3 regions of the Parashewanella spongiae genome follow, and region 3 is predicted to be linked to each of the others. Evidence: predicted binding sites of a transcription regulator. Region 3 holds the regulator's gene; each other region holds the start of a gene.
The links. Region 3 encodes FliA, which starts transcription of late flagellar genes. Its sites were predicted from a motif close to CTAAAGNTNNNNNNNNNNNNGCCGATA; they were not measured.
Positions count from the first base shown of each region.

Region 1: a site for FliA is predicted at 2,867-2,893, ahead of pomA (flagellar motor protein PomA). Genes of this name have one in related genera too.
Region 2: a site for FliA is predicted at 4,880-4,906, ahead of E2I05_RS13670 (VC2046/SO_2500 family protein). Genes of this name have one in related genera too.

Region 1 covers NZ_CP037952.1:1,062,766-1,070,038, reverse strand. The annotation lists gene E2I05_RS03900 (hypothetical protein) at 1-476, shown strand, start outside; gene E2I05_RS03895 (flagellar motor protein MotB) at 950-1,882, opposite strand; gene pomA (flagellar motor protein PomA) at 1,887-2,654, opposite strand; gene xseB (exodeoxyribonuclease VII small subunit) at 3,022-3,261, shown strand; gene ispA ((2E,6E)-farnesyl diphosphate synthase) at 3,264-4,157, shown strand; gene dxs (1-deoxy-D-xylulose-5-phosphate synthase) at 4,179-6,044, shown strand; gene E2I05_RS03870 (hypothetical protein) at 6,083-6,622, opposite strand; gene E2I05_RS21900 (hypothetical protein) at 7,150-7,273, shown strand, end outside.
Region 2 covers NZ_CP037952.1:3,475,831-3,483,103, forward strand. The annotation lists gene E2I05_RS13640 (YchJ family protein) at 1-123, shown strand, start outside; gene E2I05_RS13650 (hypothetical protein) at 475-1,008, opposite strand; gene E2I05_RS13655 (hypothetical protein) at 1,123-1,350, opposite strand; gene E2I05_RS13660 (putative bifunctional diguanylate cyclase/phosphodiesterase) at 1,694-3,883, opposite strand; gene E2I05_RS13665 (DUF406 family protein) at 3,993-4,283, opposite strand; gene E2I05_RS13670 (VC2046/SO_2500 family protein) at 4,351-4,845, opposite strand; tRNA gene E2I05_RS13675 (tRNA-Tyr) at 4,971-5,055, shown strand; tRNA gene E2I05_RS13680 (tRNA-Tyr) at 5,088-5,172, shown strand; gene E2I05_RS13685 (PLP-dependent cysteine synthase family protein) at 5,259-6,302, shown strand.
Region 3 covers NZ_CP037952.1:3,599,667-3,606,939, reverse strand. The annotation lists gene flhF (flagellar biosynthesis GTPase FlhF) at 1-1,330, shown strand, start outside; gene E2I05_RS14210 (MinD/ParA family protein) at 1,335-2,213, shown strand; gene E2I05_RS14205 (RNA polymerase sigma factor FliA) at 2,206-2,925, shown strand; gene cheY (chemotaxis response regulator CheY) at 2,967-3,350, shown strand; gene E2I05_RS14195 (protein phosphatase CheZ) at 3,364-4,101, shown strand; gene E2I05_RS14190 (chemotaxis protein CheA) at 4,117-6,282, shown strand; gene E2I05_RS14185 (protein-glutamate methylesterase/protein-glutamine glutaminase) at 6,390-7,273, shown strand, end outside.

The DNA.
Region 1 (7,273 bases), 2.5 Mb from region 3:
TAACGTTTATCTCTATATTAAGCAACACAGCACCTTCAATGGCATTACAAATAGTTCAAGAAATAAAACGCCAACTTTCTTCAGATGTTTTCGAACAACTAAATCTACATGATCAAGAGATTGAATTAGAGAGACGAATAAGAGTCCCGAAAACGATTCCTGATATTAAAGACATGGTTAACGCCTTGCCAGTAATAAATTACTCACAAGTTCCCGAAGATGCAGAGTGCTGCATTATGCGCACTAACTTTAAAAAAGAAAAAGAGCAAGAAATCATCGAAATAAGAAGCGGGCAAAATCCTTATGTGTGGCACTTAGTTTCTAAAACTGCAATTAGAAATTTATTAAAATCTAGTGCGATAGTTTGCAATCCAGTAGACCGTACAGAATTAACTTGTGACGATTTTAGAGCGGTTGTTTTACAACCCCAACATTCCTCCAGCAACTCATCAATTTCTTCCGTTGCACAAAAATAAAGCCTCAATTAGTCATTTCCATTTGTTATCGCTAAAAACTGACAAAATCAAGGCTCGAAAATTAAAGTTTAAAGACAAACGTAGTAACGACAGTTTTGTATGTCAGTAATAATACCAATTACAGTAATTAATCTCTCACTCAGCAAGAGCCAAAGGGTTTCAGTGCAAGGCACAAGCTCGAAGTACTATATTCCCTACGGCCGCCATAAAAAACTGGCGCTCAACGCACTTAGTGCTTTTGTCGAGATAATTCAAGTGCTTGTAACGCAGTAATGGAATCCTATAGCCTTGCCCTTCGGGAGCTTGTATGTGCTCACTTTGGTTTATAAAGAATACTTCTCAAAATTGTCTTGACGTAGCAATGTAATAACGACAGTTTTGTTTGTCGGTAACAACTATGTCTTCATCAATTTCGATTGTACTTTGAGCACACACATAGCTCTGAGTTGAGCATTTAATTAACCTAATTGGTATTACAAGTCGCCAACTCGAATCTCGTCAGACTCTTTTGCCTTTCCTTGCTCAATGGCAATTTCAACGCGGCGATTTCGCGACCTATTACCCGGTGAGTTCGGCGGAACAAGTAAAGCTGTCGAAGCCATTCCCACCACTTTCATTCTCGACTCATCGAACCCTTTGACTTTAATCAATTCATGGGCGACAGAAAGCGCACGTTTGCTCGAAAGCTCCCAGTTAGAACGATAGAGCTCATTGTTAATTTGTACATGATCTGTATGTCCAGACACAGTGATAATCCCAGGAACATCTTTCAACAAATTACCAATTTCCCGCAAAATAGGACGAAAACGAGGTTGTAAGAAGCCCGAACCAGAAGCGAAAGAACCTTTTTCTCGGATCCGAATAATAATTTGCTGACCAAGAGACTCAAGCTCAACGGCACCATCTTGAATGTGTTGATCCAGTTTTTCAGCGATTTTTTTCAACTGCTCATTGGTTTGCTCTTGTTTTGCAAGGGCTTCAGCGGTTTCCTTAGCTTCTGACTTTTCTTGAGCCGTAGCGCTAGCGTCACCTCCGCGTAGCTCGCCTTTTTGCTCTTGCTGGCCGCCTGCACTATCATCCTCACCTTCTTGAAACTTAAGCATCTGCTCTGTCATTTCATTGGTTTGTTGATTGATAACTTCTATCGGTGTGGGTTCAGGTTTGCCAGGACGAAATTCTAATGCGATAACAGAAGTGCCTTTAGGGATATCTTTCACTTCAACTTTATTTTGAACGCCGAAAGCATATTTCATTGAACCAGCAAGTTGTTGAAATTTTTGTGCGTCCATTTCTGAAAACGCTAATAATAATACGAAAAAACACATTAATAACGACATGAGATCAGCAAATGTTGCCAACCACATTGGAGCGCCTGGTGGTGGACAATCACACCCTTCCTTAGCCATCCAGTTATTCTCCGTCCACAGTGCCAGCGGAGCGTTTTTTCTCTGACAAGTAACTTTTCAAAAAGCTCTCGATAACTCGAGGATTTTGACCATCTTGAATAGAAAGTATCGCATCCATTATCAAATTTCGGTTTTGCATTTCTTCGCCCATTCGCAGTTCAAGCTTGTCTGCTATAGGTAAAGCAACCATATTAGCAATAATGGCACCATAAAGTGTTGTAAGAAGTGCAACCGCCATCGAAGGACCAATCGATTTAGGATCATCCATATTTGACAACATAGCGACTAAGCCAACAAGGGTACCAATCATACCCATTGCAGGCGCTACATCACCCATAGCCTTAAAAATGCTAATGCCAGACTTATGGCGTTCTTCCGTTAATATTATGTCTTTTTCGAGCGCAGCTCTAACCACGTCTCCGTCGTGACCATCAACCAACATATCGACGGCTTTTTGCATAAAGTTATTGGTTATTTCCGCTTCTTCTAACGCTAAAAAACCTCCTTTTCGAGCAGCGTCAGCCATATTCACAGATTGTTCAATAAGATCTTCAGGTTTATCGAGTTTGAACATGAATGCCTTGATGGCGATTTTAACGGCACCCAAAAATTGTCCTAGGTTAAATTTCATCATGACTACAAAACATGAACCTGCCACCACGATTAAAATTGATGACGTTTCAATAAAGATACCAATGCCACCACTGGTCACCATTGCTCCGATCACGAAACCAAACGCGCCAATTAACCCTATTAATGTTGCTAAATCCACAACAGTCCCTCGCCCAATATTTTTCGTGATGAATTAAAAATTTGTGGTATAACCTTTAAAAACCGAGATCATTGTACTGTAAATTAAATCTACACACCTCTTCAAAAAAGCTAAAATTGTTCACAATCCAACCAACCAATCTACAATTTAACCACTTTTTTATTCCCAGCCGATTTTTAACAGATTTTGTTATTCTAAGAGCTGTCTCTTATTATCGGACAAATTCAGCGCAAGTTTAATTCAATTTGAAGTTTTCACTCGAAAAAATAATGACAAATTTGTTACTGCGCAAGAATCATACCGCTAAATTTGACCACAGACGCCCCCTGATATACCTTGTGTCACACTTTAACCAAAGGATGTTATTGTGACTAAAAATAATGCAGATTTGAGTTTCGAAGAATCACTAAGCACATTAGAAGCCATTGTTTCTGAACTAGAAAAAGGCGATATTTCATTAGATGATGCGCTTAAGCAATTCGAACATGGAATCACTCTAGTCAGACACAGTCAAAGCAAATTAGATCAAGCTCAGCAAAGAGTATCCATTTTGCTCAATGAAAAGCCTGACGACAAGCTTGTTCCATTCGAAAACGAGGGCGAATAAGCGTGCCTGAAACAGCCTTGACTAATGCAATTGTTCATTATCAAAATCGTGTGAATAATTATCTTAAAAATCGACTTGACCAGTTACCTGATGATGCTCCAAATCTAAAAGCTGCAATGAAACACGGCGCTTTGCTTGGTGGGAAGCGTATTCGTCCTTTTTTAGTTTACAGTGTTGGTGAATTGCTCGGCGTGCAACCACAACAACTTGATGCCTGCGCCTCTGCAATAGAATGTATTCATGCCTACTCTTTGATCCATGATGACCTACCTGCTATGGATGACGACGCATTAAGACGAGGCCAACCCACTGTGCATGTGAAGTTTGACGAAGCCACGGCAATATTAGCCGGCGACTCGCTTCAATCACTGGCTTTTGAAATGCTTGCGGATGCTCAAAATAACCTAACCGCAGATCAACAAGTTCGAATGATTAAAGTGTTATCTAAAGCCGCTGGTTATTCTGGAATGTGTGGTGGTCAAGCTATTGATTTGGCCTCAACCGATCAATCCATTGACATTGACACCTTAACGTTATTGCATTCATTAAAGACAGGAGCATTAATCTCTTGCTCCGTTGAATTAGCACTTATTGCTGCAAACGCCAGCGATGAAGAAACGGAATCATTGCGATCTTTTGCGAAAAATGTAGGGCTAGCCTTTCAAGTTCAAGATGATATTTTAGATATCACATCGACAACCGAAGAGTTAGGCAAACCGCAAGGCTCTGATACCAAAGCTAATAAAAGTACCTTTCCACAATTATTAGGGCTGCATGGTGCAAAACAAACCGCCGATCAGCTAATTAATGAATCACTATCAGCGCTGACTAAATTGCCATACAATAGCCAGTTAATTGCAGATTTCGCACGTTACATTGTGGCGCGTCGAGTATAACAACAGTCAAAGTATCTCATTATGAGCATGGACATTTCCAAATTTCCGGTACTAGCCAAAGCTAATACCCCAGAAGAACTCAGACAACTGACTAAAAGCCAGTTACCACAGCTCGCCAAAGAACTCAGGGAGTTTTTACTTACATCGGTAAGTAAATCAAGTGGCCACTTTGCATCGGGACTTGGTACCGTCGAATTAACGGTAGCCTTGCATTATGTTTACAACACCCCTTTTGATCGGCTGATTTGGGATGTGGGGCATCAAGCTTATCCACACAAAATCTTAACCGCTCGCCGTGATCGCATGCATACCATTCGCCAAAAAGACGGACTGCACCCCTTTCCTTGGCGTGAAGAAAGTGAATACGACACCTTTAGCGTTGGACACTCAGGTACATCAGTGAGTGCCGCCTTAGGCATGGCGATTGCCGCCGAAAAAGAACAAGCTGGTCGCAAAATTGTTTCAGTAATCGGTGATGGTGCTTTAACTGGAGGCATGGTTTTCGAAGCACTTAATCACGCAGGCGATCTCAACAATGACATGCTAGTAGTGTTAAATGACAATGAGATGTCAATTTCAGAAAACGTTGGCGCATTAAACAACCATCTTGCACAAATTATGTCAGGTCGTTTTTATACCACCATTCGTGAAGGTGGTAAAAAAGTACTTGATGGTATGCCTATTTTTAAAGAAATGGCAAAACGTACCGAAGAGCATTTAAAAGGAATGGTTGTTCCGGGCACTTTATTTGAAGAACTAGGCTTTAACTACATAGGTCCTATAGATGGGCATGATGTCGATGCGCTCGTTGAAACTCTGGCCAACATGCGACAACTAAAAGGTCCTCAGTTTTTACATATTATGACTAAAAAGGGTCGTGGTTACGCCCCTGCAGAGAAAGATCCTATCGGTTGGCATGCTGTACCTAAATTCGATCCTGCACAATTTAAAAAACCGACGGCTAAGCCTTCCAATCCTACATTTTCTCAAGTGTTTGGGAAGTGGCTTTGTGACATAGCCGAGCAAGACGAGAAGGTATTAGCGATTACTCCAGCAATGCGAGAAGGCTCTGGCATGGTCGAGTTTTCCCAGCGATTCCCAAAACAATACTTTGATGCCGCAATTGCAGAGCAACACGCCGTCACTTTAGGTGCTGGCTTTGCTGTAGAAGGCTTTAAAGCTGTTGTTGCTATTTATTCCACGTTTTTACAACGTGGTTACGACCAACTGATCCACGATATCGCATTACAAAAACTACCGGTTTTATTTGCGATTGACAGAGGTGGTATTGTCGGTGCTGATGGCGCAACTCATCAAGGCGCTTTTGACTTAAGCTTTATGCGCTGCATTCCAAACATGGTAATCATGACACCGTCTGATGAAAATGAATGCCGACAAATGCTTTATACTGGCTACTGCTATAACGATGGGCCAACAGCCGTGCGTTACCCTAGGGGGAGTGCAACAGGCGCAGAGCAAATTGAACAAATGACTGCACTACCGATAGGTAAAGGTCGAATGGTACGCCAAGGCAATAAAGTTGCCATCATCAATTTTGGCACCACGTTGGGGTCGGCCACTCAAGCTGCTGATGCACTCGATGCAACTGTTGTTGATATGCGCTTTGTAAAACCATTAGATGAAGATCTACTAACCCAGATTGCTAATGAATACGATGTTTTGGTTACTGTTGAAGCCAATGCCATTATGGGGGGGGCTGGTTCAGGTGTGATAGAGTTTTTGCAAAAAAATAAGTTGCTAAAGCCCGTGCTTCAAATTGGCTTACCTGATGAGTTTATTAAACATGGTTCTCCAGACGAAATCACTGCAGAATATCAACTTGATGGCGAGGGAATTTTAGCCCAAATCAATGAATATCTGTCGTAAATTAACCCAGTCAAGAAGCAATGTATACCTGTGTTACTTCAAGTATCACGGGTATCTGTTGACAATTGCGCTTTATATTGTGCTAGATTCCTTCGACTTTTTGTTAATTTTTGTAATACCTTCTCTTCATCCATTTGCAACTGCATGATATTGCTTGCGTTTGCTGTTTCTTTTTCTTTTAAAATTTGTTGATATTTTTTCTCGTTTTTCTGTATTTGTTCACCCAATTTTCTTACTCTGTCCACTTTTGCCATCTCTTTAGAATGGTCGTATTCTTGCCTCCTGAATGGTATCTGGGAAGAAAAAACTTGATTATCACTCGATGTCACATTTAAATCTGATGAAAATGAGCAGGAATATAAAGGAGGAGTCATAACCATTGGAGCCATAACAAGAGGTTGTTGTACTGAATGCAGTGCTGATTGATGAAACTGGCTAATCACATTGTCAGTAGTTTGAAAATATAAGTACCCATTTATTGGAGTTGGGTAAGTGTTGGCATAAACACCTATTGGTGCAATTGCTTGTGCCACTTGAGCACTCAGCCTAACGTCCATAGAAGTATTTGCTGCTGCCAAAATCGTTTTCCAAAAGTAACCACGAGTTTTATTCTACTCTTATTTTGAATTCTTTATGATTTATTTTTTTAATACTTGTGTTCACTGTACACTACAAAAAAGTATAGCTAGCTTAAAAGCAGCGTAATTCAAACACTTACACCATATCCGCAAAGACTGATATCCAGTGACTTTTTGTTAATTTTTCCAAAGCAGCGAGACTACCGACATACAAAACTGTCGTTATACCAATTACAGTAATTAATCTCTCACTCAGCAAGAGATAAAGGTTTTCAGTACAAGGCGCATGTTCGAAGTACTATATACCCTACGGCCGCCATACAAAACTGGCGTTCAACGCACTTAGTGCTTATGTCGGAATAATTCAAGAACGTGCAACGCAGTAATGGAAACCTTTAGCCTTGCCCTTCGGGAGCTTGTATGCGCACACTTTGGTTTATAAAGAATACTTCACAAAATTATGGTTCATCCGGTTAATCGATACTTAGGTCTGAGATAAGGTAAAATATTCTAAAAAATTAGAGTAGATGTCGACTTCACTTCTTTACCATTCCTTTGGAATACAAGGCCCTTATCATTACTTATCTTCCAAATATGAAAATGGTTCAACGATCTTTAACATTGCCCATAACCACCGAATGAAATGCTCTG
Region 2 (7,273 bases), 120 kb from region 3:
GGCTTATGGTATTACACCGATGGCAAGCATTTATCAACAGAACTGCCTAGCAGAAATGATTCTTGCATTTGTGGGAGTGGTAAAAAATTTAAGAAGTGTTGTCATAATATTTACACTGGTTAATCCTTTACAAAATACATCACCAAAACTTAGTCATAAAATGATAATAGTGGCAAGATGACGAAAATGTCATCTTGTTGATTGATAACTAGTGTTTACTGTGATCCCTTTTATATACCTGATATACGGAGTGCTTTTTAAATCCATATTTAGAAGAATGCTTAGACGTCCAATCTTGTCCTATGATTCGGTTAAAGCTACCATTATTGACACTATAAAGCCCTTCTGAAGCTACAGAAACAGCGTGCTGGTCATTATCATGATTGCCACCATGACAATAATACTGACTAACATTCTGTCCAAGTACCGCGCCAGCAAATCCAACAACCTGATAATTATTGAAGCCACTGGCAGCTAACACTCGGGCAAAGCGACGTAAATACGGTTCTCTTTTACCACGCCCACAATGCCTTTTCGAGTATGGGTTGCTGTCCAACAAGAGAATAAATAAATAACTACCGGTTGAGCAGGTGAAGGCTCTAATCCATCACGTATAAGCTGTTGAATCAAGGCCATTGCTCCATACACAATCCTAGTACCAATACCTTTGCCAAAATTTCCATGACCAATAATAAATAATTTACCACCATCATTAAGGCTATTTAAACTGTTATGTCCTCTTCCTGACCTAATCTCTTGTTTATATCTGTCCGCACAAAGAAGCTCCCTTATATGATATGACGTGCTAATAATTGCATTATCATTATCACCATTTGCAGGAATATAAATTTCATGGGGTAGATTTATTCTTGACGCTCTGATTAGCCCAAGCCTTGGCCTAACCCTATTAGCTTGTTCAGCTGCAATTCGAGCATTGTCACTTGCTGCCAATATATCAAGGCCATTTGATCTTATTTCCGTGTGATTAGCACACAGCTGAACATTCATTAGAAACTGAGTCCGGCATTGAGCAACAGAGATAGCTTTAACCTCAGAAACAACCTTGCTAACCTCATTTCGTAATATGCTCACTTTCAATAGAATTATTGCTCGACGAAATTGTCACTCTTCTTTAGTTCCAGATTTGCCCAAATGCATTTTTTCACTCACACGATAAATTTCATAATCTGATACAACTTGCCCCCATTGGTAAACTTTTTCTGCAGCCTCTTGGTTTTGTAAGCGAATAAACTCAACGGTTTCAGTGAGTCTAGTTGCAGCATTTTTGGTAGAAAAAATGGAAAACAGTGTAATTAACTCGTCTACACTCTTCAAAAGCAGGTTAGCCAAGATTATAGCGAATTCCTGAAGTCACAAACAAGATTGATTACAGCAACGTAATACATAGAAAAATGTTAACCGTTTATTTTCATTTGCCTTTAAATTTGTAGATTACAAAATTGTCATCTTTTAAATATAAATCACAATCCATTGAGGTTTTATCTCTGTAGAAATGATGAAGCTATTGGCAATTGCAATAAAAATATGGAGTAGACAAGAGTCTGCTCCATAAAGAAGAGCAAGCTTTACTCTTGGCTTTAAATAAAGCTAAATTTATTACTGGAAGCTCGCAAGTGATAGATGGCGGCTATGCTACAAAGTGAAATCATTAGAGCAATTTTCCTAGGAGAGGCTAATGAATTGCCTCTCCCTGAATTTCATTCATCGAACTTGCTAAAAATTCATTGAAATCAGCTTCTCTCAACGCTGGACTATACAAGAAACCTTGAGCCTGATTGCAGTTTTGTTTACTTAAAAAGAACTCTTGTTCTTTTGTCTCTACACCTTCAGCTGTCAGTGAAAGGTTTAATGCTTTTGCCATTGCAATAATTGCACTCACAATCTCCCTACTCTCTTTACTACTATCGATATCGGTTATAAATGAGCGATCAATCTTAAGCTTCGTAATTGGAAACTGTTTTAAATAGCGCATAGAGCTATAACCAGTGCCAAAATCATCGATCGCCAACCCCACTCCAAGCTCCGACAATTCATTACATAAGCTAGTCGCGTGACGGATGTCTTCCATCAACTCAGTTTCTGTGATTTCTAAAATCAATGACGAAGGTTTGATTTTGTAACGTGTTAATAATTCCCACACTTCATTAAACAAGTTCCCACTAAAAAACTGCCTAGCTGACACATTCACGTGCATAGTCATATCAGAATTAAAGCGCTGCCAGAGATTCAGTTGCCGACAAGCTGATTCAAGAACCCAGCTACCAATTAAATTTATTAGTCCTGTTTGTTCAGCAATATCAATAAAGCTACCCGGATATAACACTCCCTTTTGAGGGTGATGCCAACGAATAAGTGCTTCTGCGCCTGTATAAGCTTGTGACTCTAAATCCATAAGCGGCTGATAATATAACTCAAATTGACGGCCACGTATGGCGTAATGTAGATCATGCTCAATATTTGAATCTTCTTTAAAAGCCGATAATAGAGCCGCATTAAAAAACTGTATTCGCTTACTTTGCTTCTTTTTAGCGTGTTGAATGGCAATATCTGCACTGGCTAATGGAGATAATGAGTTGATCACTGACGCGATATCCACAACAGCAATCGCAGGTTTAATAGCAATAGACTCACGATCGATTTGTATAGGATGCATTAGATGATGATATAACTTGTTCGCAAATGATTCTAACTCTTCAACGGAATGTGTTTCAGTCAGTAAAACAGCGAACTCATCGCTCCCTACCCTTGCGATTTCTTTTGCCAAATTTGCTTCAGAAAAGTGTTTCATTCTTCTCGCAGTTTCTCTGAGTAAAAAGTCACCTCGACTATGACCATATGTATCATTAAAATGTTTAAAGCCAATAATATCAATTAGCACTAAATTGCCAGATTTGGTCTTTTCTAATTCGTTAGTAAAATGAAAGCGGTTATAAAGGCCAGTTAAGTTACAACGCCACGCTCTTCTTTCTAGTTCCTGCTTTGCTTGTTGTTGAGACGTGTAATCATCGATACTTACGAGTACAAGACGCTCATTAGTATTAGTTAAAAATGGTCTCGAACAAAATTTAGCCCATATTGCAGTTCCATCTGGCCGTTTAAGCTCTACGACATCTCTAACCGTCTCACCTTGTTTTAACTTATTAAGATGTGCCATTCCATATTCAGGTTTTTGTTTAAATAAAATGAGATTCCAAATAGATTTATTGAGGAACGACTTAATGGGAAGCCCAGTAAGATTGGCATAAGCTTCATTGACGAATTCGACAACTTCATTTTTTAAGTTAAACAACATGGTGACTTGATCGGATTGATCAACAGCCGATTGGAAAAAAGAAAGTAATTCGTCTTTACGATAACTTTGTTGAGTCGCTAACGTTAACGCAAGTTGATCAGCAACCTGACAAGCAATTGAGATTTCAGTGTCAGTCCAATCTTTTTGAATATCAACTCGCTCCAAGTTTAATATTCCTTCTAAAGATCCGTTTATTCTAATTGGAATATCTAATAATGAGCCAATATTAAATGGTTCTAAATATCGATTTCTTAACTCTGCAACGCGCTCATCTTGTTTAGCATCAGCGACATCGATATGCCGGCTGCTTTTAAGAAGATTTAAATAGTCTGGATATTCACTAAGAGGAATAACATCAGATGATTCACTCACTGATAACGGTCCATTGTGAGCAATTAAATTGAGTTTAGTTTGGCATGGTGAAAGCAACCAAATACTCGTTCCTGATAGCTGCAAATGTTGACGCAACAGCTTCGTCGATAACGCAGAGGTTTCTGCAAAATCACCTTTATGCTTTGCTTCTGAACAAACAATTAACTCTATGATGGACTGGTACTTTCTAGGTTCCACATAATATCCTTGTGAGAATGTTAAGCATAACTTCACTAAACAGTAATGATTCTTATTTTAACTAACATCATCATACTAAAACTAGGCTGGCACCTTCAAGACTTTTAAATCAGGTTAGACCTTGCTGCATTTGGAAGATCATTTTTTCAGCAGTGACGTTAAATTTGATGACTAAACTAACTTTATCTACCCCTTCATCAAGTTTGTAATCAACATTTGTAAAATTCTGTGTCGCAATTGTCGCTAATCGCTGAGCTTCAGAATTGGCGTCAGCACCAGTAAGCTCGATTAAAAGCTCAGTATCGTTTTCATTTATAACGGCACCGAGATCTACAAAAGCCCCACAAGTGTTGCAAGTGTCATTAACATCAATAGATTGGGAGTTTTTAATTTCTTTCATTATAATTTTTCGAAAAGTTGAATTTCGGAATTATAGAGAAATCATTGGCGAACTTTGATGACTTAGATCACGCTTGAGCAATCAATTTACTCATTGTTCGCTGTTGCTCTAACTGTGTAATAAAAGGCACTGACTTCAATTTTTTGTCTCCATCAATCCCATTGATCTTACGAGAAACGTGAATATCACAGTTATTTATGGCCTCGGTAAAATCAGCTGGATATTTCCCTCTAGATACTATCGCTTCAGGTTTAAGGTTCTGCTGTAATCTGAATTCAATTACACCTTGAGCTTGAAAAGTTGCACTGTGATCAACAGGTAAAGTTTGAGTGGATAAATCAGCGATTAACGTTTCTTCGGCAGGCAACTTAAATTTTTTGCGTAATTTTAACTTTTCAGCATCAGCCTGTGAGTGCTCAAGCTCAAACTGCGCCATATCTCTAATATCTTGAGACATCAGAGCCAGTAGCAGTGAAAAATCACTACGACGATTCGATACCGTCGCTAAATTAAGCGACAATCCTGTATCTAATTCGTTTATTAGCGCTCGCTCAAGCTGCATAAAAAATCATCAAAAATTCATTCACTAGATAATAAATCGGCCACTCTACCAATAACTTTAATAATATTTATCTTTCCCTCTTTACATGATGTTCAAATATGACTACCATTCAGCCCGCAAATTGAGGAGGGGTTCCCGAGTGGTCAAAGGGATCAGACTGTAAATCTGACGGCTCAGCCTTCGAAGGTTCGAATCCTTCTCCCTCCACCATTTTGCACATGATAGATGAATAAGTATTCAGTGGAGGGGTTCCCGAGTGGCCAAAGGGATCAGACTGTAAATCTGACGGCTCAGCCTTCGAAGGTTCGAATCCTTCTCCCTCCACCACTTTCTCGTTTCGTTGATCAAAATCCTATTTTTATTTATCACAATTCTTTATGCTATTTGCCATCAACTCAGTGATGGAATTTAAAATGCTTAACCGTTGGATCAGCCAAGCTATTCAAAAAATTGAAGCCGACTTTCAACGCAGTGCTGACACTCATTTAATAAAGCTAGACATCCCTTCGTTACATGGAATCAATATATACCTTAAGGATGAAAGCACTCACCCAACAGGTAGCTTAAAACACCGTCTAGCCCGTTCGTTATTTCTCTATGCCCTTTGCAACGGTTGGATTAAAGAAGGCAGACCTATTATTGAATCCTCATCAGGTAGTACGGCTGTTTCTGAAGCTTATTTTTCACGCTTACTTGGGCTTCCTTTCATCGCTGTTATGCCTAGAAGCATCGCCAAAAAGAAAATCCAACAAATCGAGTTTTACGGTGGGAAATGTCATTTTGTGGATCATTCCAGTGAGATTTATGCTGAATCTGAGCGTTTAGCTAACGAGTTAGGTGGCCACTATATGGATCAATTTACCTACGCTGAACGCGCTACAGATTGGCGTGGTAACAATAATATTGCTGAATCCATTTTCACCCAAATGCAACTTGAACCTCATCCCATCCCTAATTGGATAGTTATGAGTCCAGGCACTGGTGGTACATCTGCAACCATTGGACGATATATTAGGTATCAATGCATAAAGACCAAACTATGTGTTGTCGACCCTGAAAACTCAGTGTTTTACGACTATTACCACAGCAATGACAAAAGGTTATTTTGTGATAGTGGAAGCAAAATAGAGGGCATTGGTCGTCCGCGTGTTGAGCCTTCTTTTATCTCTGGCGTGATCGATTATATGCAAAAAATCCCTGATTCAGCCTCTATCGCTACTGTTCATTGGTTAGAAAACTTAATAGGTCGAAAAGCGGGTGCATCAACCGGAACTAATTTATATGGGGCGCTAAAACTCGCCAAAGAAATGCAGTTAGAGGGAAAACAAGGCTCGATTGTTACGCTGCTATGCGACTCAGGAAATCGTTACCTCGATACCTACTACAACGCGCAATGGGTACAAGAACATATTGGCGATTTATCCGAGCATAAAAGTTGGCTATCTCAATTTACGTGAGAAGCAGGTATAAGATGAGTTATACCAATTACAGTTATACCTAGAGGCATTGGCATCTACACAGAATGATTAATAGTTGACCACTTGAACCATGATCATTGTTTTTTCAGGAACTGATCTTATGCTCTGTGATCACAGAATTAAATTTTGCTTTTAAAAACAAATTCCATGGACTTGTTCGCTGAAAATAATTTATCTTGCCTGTTAGAATTTCGCCTTAAACCTAAATAAATTGGGTGGGAGCGTTCATATACGCAGAAAAATTACTGATAGCAAGGCATGAATAGCAGTAAGTAGTGGTTACCGACATACAAAACTGTCATTACTTCGTTTCTACTTGCAAAATTTATAACGCAGCTAGCGGTGATTTTGGCAAGTATATGAATGTTCAGCACTCACCTGATGGGTGAATTCAGGTTGTTTAATTTTGTATTTAACTTAAATAGATTGAAGTTAAATTGTGCGTTCAACCGATTTATTTAAGTTAAAGAAAGATAACAAACTTTGGTTAAACCTAAAAACATCAGTTGAACGCTGAGTATATGAGTAACTGTTTGAGCAATGCGATGATTTTATTATCATGGCTTTCACCCAATGAGTGAAGTGCTCTACGCTCACAAGCTTGCTAAAATGACTGCTATTTGCGTTGTAACTTTTGCAAGTAGAATAACTACTTGCTGCAAGCTATGCCTTACTATCAGCCATTTTTTTACGCTTGAGAACGCAGTCAACTGATGTTTCTAGGTTAATTGATGGTAAATCGATCTAGATTGAAAAGAAATGTAAGCAAACAATATCATCTCACAAATATTGTCTATATTTAATTTATGATCTATCAATCAAAATTCACTACATGATAAACACTAAAAATAAGCTGTTTCCTAAGAATTATGTCTTTCTCATCTTGCTTTTTACACTTTCAAATCTGTCGTTTCTACCTGACGTTAAACATTATATAAAACAACAAGACC
Region 3 (7,273 bases):
TGCCGTCATCATGTCAAATAAGAAAGTATCCGGTGGGATCGAAATAGTCGCAGCAATTGATTACGATGAGCCGAAACCAAATTTGCAGCCGAATAAAGAAAGAGTTAAGTCGACGTTCATGGACGTGGCAGACGATCAAGTTTCTTTAGGAGCTAAAACGGTTAAAACAAACCGTAAAATCAATCCTGCACCAGCGGCCGACTCATTAAAAGCACTGCTTGAAAGGCAACAGTCGAAGGTTGATAGCCAACAACAAATTAAAAAGCAAGAGTTGGAGATGCCTGCATGGGCAAGAGGGTTAGAAGCGAAGGCCGAATCAAAACCTCAAGTCACCCATAACAGCTTTGCTCAGCCAAAATTGAATTCAAGTTTGAATTCAATTAGCAATGCGGCAGTCTCAACAGATGAAATGCAAGCGATGAAAGATGAACTGGCTTCATTACGCAGTTTGTTGACTCATCAAGTTTCCAGTTTAATGAGTGATAAAAAACAACAATCAGATCCTGTTGGCGCCATGCTTGAATCTAAATTATTAGAAGCCGAGTTCTCGCCAGAAGTATCCAAACAACTGTCAGATCTAGCGCAGCACTACAAACCTGCGGAATTAGTACAAACTTTACCTCAAAGCTTATCAAACATGCTTGATAATCAAGGTGATGATATTGTTAATCGCGGTGGTGTGGTCGCTTTTGTCGGACCAACAGGTGTGGGGAAAACCACAAGCTTGGCAAAATTAGCCGCACGATTTGCAGCAAAGCATGGTAATGATCAAGTAGCGTTAATTACGATGGATCATTATCGTATTGGAGCCTATGAGCAACTCGCAACTTATGGCAAAATAATGGGCTGCCCAGTGAAGCTAGCTCACGATATGTCAGAATTGGAACAAACACTGTATCAGTTTAGAAGTCGTAAGCTTATTTTGATTGATACAGCCGGTATGGGGCAGCGAGATCAGCGTTTATATCAACAACTTGATAATTTAGCTGCAAATAAACGCATACCAATCCGTAATTATCTGGTATTGTCTGCAACTTCTCAGCGTCGAGTGTTGCAAGATGCGGTTGAATATTTCAAGCGTGTACCAATTGCTGGTGCTGTTTTAACTAAATTAGATGAATCTGTATCATTATCGAGTGCGTTAAGTGTATTAATTGCTAATGACTTACCACTAAGTTATGTCACAGATGGACAACGGGTACCGGAAGACCTACATGTTGCTGACACGATGAAACTCGCTCAGCAGGCGTTGTCAGTCATGGATGAACAAGAACCCGAATTTTTAAGAAAAACGGTAGGGGCAACCGAATTCGCCCATGCATTCGAGTAAAGCTATGACTCAAGATCAAGCAAGCGGTTTACGTATGATGAATCAACCAAACAATGAAAAAGTCAAAGTTATTGCTGTTAGTGGTGGTAAAGGAGGCGTTGGAAAAACCAGTGTTTCTATTAACACCGCAGTGGCATTAGCTGAAAAAGGCAAACGAGTATTGATATTGGACGCAGACCTTGGTCTGGCTAATGTTGATGTCATGCTGGGTATTAGAGCAGAGAAGAACTTATCTCATGTTTTATCTGGCGAATCAGAACTTGATGATGTCATTGTTCGTGGCCCTAAGGGGATAGGTATTATTCCTGCTACCTCAGGTACACAAGCAATGGTAGAGTTAACCTCCGCGCAACACGTCGGCTTAATTCGTGCTTTTAGCGAAATGAAAACTCAGTTTGATGTTTTGATAGTAGATACCGCAGCGGGTATCTCTGACATGGTATTGAGTTTTTCTCGAGCTTCACAAGACGTGCTAATTGTAGTCTGTGATGAACCAACATCAATCACCGATGCTTATGCTCTAATAAAGATTTTAAGTCGTGAGCACGGTGTGTTCCGCTTCAAAATCGTGGCAAATATGGTTCGAAGTCTAAGAGAAGGCATGGAATTATTTGCTAAATTGAGCAAAGTAACAGATCGATTTTTAGATGTTGCGCTCGAGTTAGTGGCCACAGTTCCTTACGATGAAAACTTAAGAAAGTCGGTGCGGAAGCAAAAACTCGTCACCGAAGCATTTCCTAAATCGCCTGCTACAATTGCATATCATGGATTGGCAAATAAAATTATCAGTTGGTCTGTACCAACGCAGCCTGGTGGTCATTTAGAGTTTTTCATTGAACGACTTGTGCAGCGTAATGATGATGAGGATCAAGCGAGTGAATAAAACCGCCGCGTATACAAGTCTTGACGACAAGACGTCGACCATAGAACTGTATGCACCGCTGGTTAAAAAAATCGCGCATCATATGTTAGCGAGGCTTCCTGCATCAGTTCAGCTTGATGATTTAATTCAAGCAGGAATGATGGGGTTATTAGAAGCTTCAGGTAAATTTGATGGTAGCAAAGGTGCAAAGTTTGAAACTTTTGCGGGGATTCGAATCCGTGGCTCAATGTTGGACGAAATTCGCCGCGGAGACTGGGTTCCTAGATCTGTTCATCGTAATCAAAGAATGGTGGCTCAAGTTATTGATAAACTTGAGCAAGAATTAGGAAGAGAAGCAACTGATGTAGAGATTGCAGCAGAGTTAAATCTTCCTTTAGATGAATACCATCATATCTTGAGTGATGTCGTTGCAGGAAAGATTGTCGGTATCGAAGATCTTGGTGTATCAGAAGACGTAATATCGACTGATGATACACCACAAGATGATGCATTTAATGCCATTTCAGATGAACACTTTCAAGTTGCTTTGGTCGATGCTATCAAGCTTTTACCAGAAAGAGATGCATTGGTTTTGTCACTTTATTATGATGAAGCCCTGAATTTAAAAGAAATTGGTGCAGTGCTCGATGTGAGTGAGTCAAGAGTTAGTCAAATTCTGAGTCAAGCGATGATAAGACTTAAAGGCAAACTCAGGCACTGGACCCAAGACTAAATAACGATTAACTAATTTTAAGTTAGCCCTTGGAGGAAACCTTGGACAAGAATATGAAGATCCTGATTGTTGATGACTTCTCGACAATGAGACGTATCATCAAGAACTTGTTGCGAGATTTGGGATTTAATAATACCCAAGAAGCAGATGATGGAACTACCGCACTACCGATGTTGCAAAAGGGTGATTTTGATTTCGTAGTAACAGATTGGAATATGCCAGGCATGCAGGGTATTGATTTACTCAAAGCCATACGAGTTGATGAAAAATTAAAAAGCATTCCTGTGTTAATGGTTACGGCTGAAGCAAAGCGTGAGCAGATTATTGCCGCTGCACAAGCAGGAGTAAATGGCTATGTTGTTAAGCCATTTACCGCAGCAACGTTAAAAGAAAAATTAGACAAAATTTTCGAACGTTTGGGTTGAGCAAGGATAGGCTATGCATGCACAACATACTGGGCTGATAAATCTTACTCAAGCCCAAAATTTGGTTGAGTTGTTATCCGCCGGCGAACAATCACAAGCTGATGCATTACTCAATGAGCTAGTGACGCCAATAAAAAGCGAAATGTATGAAGAAATTGGGAAATTAACTAGGCAGTTACACAGTGCATTGACCGACTTCCAAATTGATAGTCGTATAGTCAAGCTGGCAAATACAGATATCCCTGACGCAAAAGAGCGCTTAAATTACGTTATTGATATGACGGAGCAAGCGGCCAATAAGACCATGGATGCTGTTGAGGAATCGTTACCATTAGCCAATGCATTAATTACAACTATTCAAGATGTTCAACCTTCTTGGGATAAATTAATGCGCCGAGATATCGATCTTAGCAATTTCAAATCACTATGTTATGACATTCAAAATATGATGGAACGTAGCGGTAATGACTCAATTCGACTAAGAGATTTACTCAACCAAATTCTCATGGCTCAAGACTTTCAAGATCTCACCGGACAAATGATCCGCAGGGTCATCGAGCTTGTTCATGAAGTTGAAAGCAGCTTAGTCTCAATGCTAACGCTTTTTGGTGAAAATAATACTGATGACAATATACTGCATTCAACAAACGATATTGCTGCAGAAGGCCCAATCTTAAACGCAGAGCAACGAGAAGATGTGGTTGCAGGTCAGGATGAAGTCGATGATCTATTGTCGAGTCTGGGGTTTTAACAAGGAGTCATTTAAATGACGTTTTCGGTTGATGAAGAGATACTCCAGGACTTTTTAATTGAAGCTGGTGAAATTCTAGAATTACTTCAAGAGCAATTGGTTGATCTTGAAAATAACCCGGACGATTCAGATTTATTAAATGCTATTTTTAGAGGTTTTCATACTGTAAAAGGTGGGGCAGGTTTTTTAAGCTTAACGCCTATGGTTGATGTCTGTCATGAAGCAGAAAATACCTTTGACCTACTAAGAACGGGACAACGGCACGTAACTGCAGAATTGATGGATATTATTTTGCAGTCGGTTGATGCAATTAATTCAATGTTTAGTCAAACTCAAGCTGGCGAGCAACAAGAGCCTGCCGAACCTGAGTTACTTCGAAACTTAAAAATGCTCAGCTCTGGTGAAGCGCTACCAAATGAACAAGCTGCTTCTGAAAGTGATGCTGCTGGAACTGAAGTGGAAGCAGAGCCAGATGTTATCGTTGAGGTCACTTCAGAAGAAGCAGATCAACAGTCAAAGAGTGACTCAATTGACGAGATAACAGATTCAGAATTTGAAGATTTACTTGACGCATTACATGGTCAAGGCAAGGGCGCTACTAACGCGAAAATAAGCCCTACAATTGAAGCTGAGACTCATGGGAATGATGATATTTCTGATGATGAGTTTGAAGCATTACTTGACGAGCTTCATGGTTCAGGCGGGTTTAATTGTGATGTTATTGATACTGAAAAATCAGTAGATAACACTGGCAGTGCTATTGATGAACGTACAGATGAAATAACAGATGATGAATTTGAAAACTTGTTAAATGAACTACATGGCAGCAGTGCTCCAGGTGTTTCGTTGAGTTCAAACCAAAGCACTCAAAAATCCAACGAAAAGCTTGTTTCAGAATCAAAAGCCCAACGAATTAAACCAGAAGTAAAAAGTAAGGGTAGCGTTGAGGCTGTAAAAGCAGCTAAAAAAGATGTGCCAGCTTCGAATAGAGCCATAAGTGCTCCACAGGGAGAAACGACAGTTCGTGTGGATACGGCTCGACTAGATCAAATCATGAATATGGTTGGTGAGCTAGTACTTGTACGAAATCGTTTAGTGAGCTTAGGTGTTAATCGTGACGATGAAGAAATGTCTAAGGCTTTGGCTAATCTCGATCTTGTTACTGCTGATTTACAAGGTGCAGTAATGAAAACGCGAATGCAGCCAATTAAGAAAGTGTTTGGTCGCTTTCCTAGGGTTGTTCGAGATTTGGCGAGGACGCTTAATAAAGACATCAACCTTGTAATGATTGGTGAAGATACCGATCTGGATAAGAACTTGGTGGAAGCTTTAGCCGATCCATTAGTGCATTTGGTTCGTAACTCAGTTGATCACGGTATTGAAATGCCTGATGAACGAGAAGCCAATAATAAGTCAAGAACAGGCACCATCACCTTATCAGCCAGCCAAGAAGGTGATCATATTCTTCTAAAAATCGAAGATGATGGGGCTGGGATGGATCCTGAAAAACTCAAAAATATCGCAATAGAACGCGGTGTTTTAGACGAAGATTCAGCATCCAGAATGACGGATAATGAAGCATACAATTTGATTTTTGCTCCAGGTTTTTCTACGAAAGCCGAGATTTCTGATATTTCAGGTCGCGGAGTGGGAATGGACGTTGTTAAGACGCGTATAACCCAGTTAAACGGTACGGTTTACATCGATTCGTCTCGCGGTGAGGGTACAGTTTTAGAGATTAAAGTACCATTGACCCTAGCCATTATGCCGACATTAATGGTCGATGTGGCTAAGCAGATATTTGCTTTACCACTCACAAATGTAAGCGAAATCTTCCACTTAGATTTGACGAAAACCAATATTGTTGATGGACAATTGACAGTCATTGTTCGTGGTAAAGCCGTACCTCTTTTCTATTTAGAGCAATGGTTGCATCAGACTAGTGCACTTATTCATGGTGATAAACAACATGGTCATGTGGTCATTGTTCAGCTAGGTACGATGCAAATTGGTTTCGTTGTTGATGCATTAATTGGACAAGAAGAAGTTGTCATCAAGCCACTTGGTACCTTGCTGCATGGCACACCAGGTATGGCTGGGGCAACAATTACGTCAGATGGAGGCATTGCGTTAATTCTCGATGTCCCCGGATTGTTAAAACACTATGCAAATAATAAATAACTGCTTATAAATAATAAAAAATAAAGCAGATAGAAATTATCATAGCGATTTCAGTGCTTCTTTACTGATGATGTTAGAAACACTAAAGAGTATCGAAAAGGAATTACATGACTATCAAAGTATTAGTTGTCGACGATTCAAGCTTTTTTAGACGGCGTGTTAGTGAAATACTCTCTCAAGATCCACAACTTGAAGTTGTAGCGGTTGCCAAGCATGGTGCCGAAGCCGTAAAAATGGTGCCAGAATTTCGACCGCAAGTCATTACGATGGACATTGAAATGCCAGTTATGGATGGAATCACGGCCGTTAAAAATATTATGGCCGAAAATCCAACTCCAATTTTGATGTTTTCATCTTTAACTCAAGACGGCGCTAAAGCCACATTAGATGCGTTAGATGCAGGTGCACTCGATTTTCTTCCCAAGAAATTTGAAGATATCGCAACTAATCGAGATGATGCTATTCGATTACTTCAACAAAAAGTTAAAGAATTAGGTCGTAGACGTTTGTTTCGCCGCGTACCAATGACAAAATCAACGCCTTCGGTTGGAACGCCAAAAAGTACTATAACGCCTTCAAGAGTTACAAATAATTCTAATCTTAATAGTTTTGGAAAGCATAGCCAGATTACTCAAGAAGCACCACAAGCTAAAATAAATCATAAAGCCAGTGGTAAACGGTATAAAGCCCTTGTTATTGGTACATCGACAGGCGGACCTGTTGCACTTCAACGGATTCTAACTCAATTTCCTAAACATTATCCGCATCCAATTTTGTTAATTCAGCATATGCCATCTGCTTTTACGCCAGCTTTTGCTTCACGATTAAACGGCTTGTGCCAAATTGAAGTTAAAGAAGCCCAGAATGGTGACGCACTCCAACCCGGTTGTGCTTATTTGGCTCCTGGTGGTATGCAGATGCTGGTTGATAAAGGCGGCGCATTTGGACGTGTAAAAGTCATAAGTGGCAGCGTCGAAATGAATTACAAGCC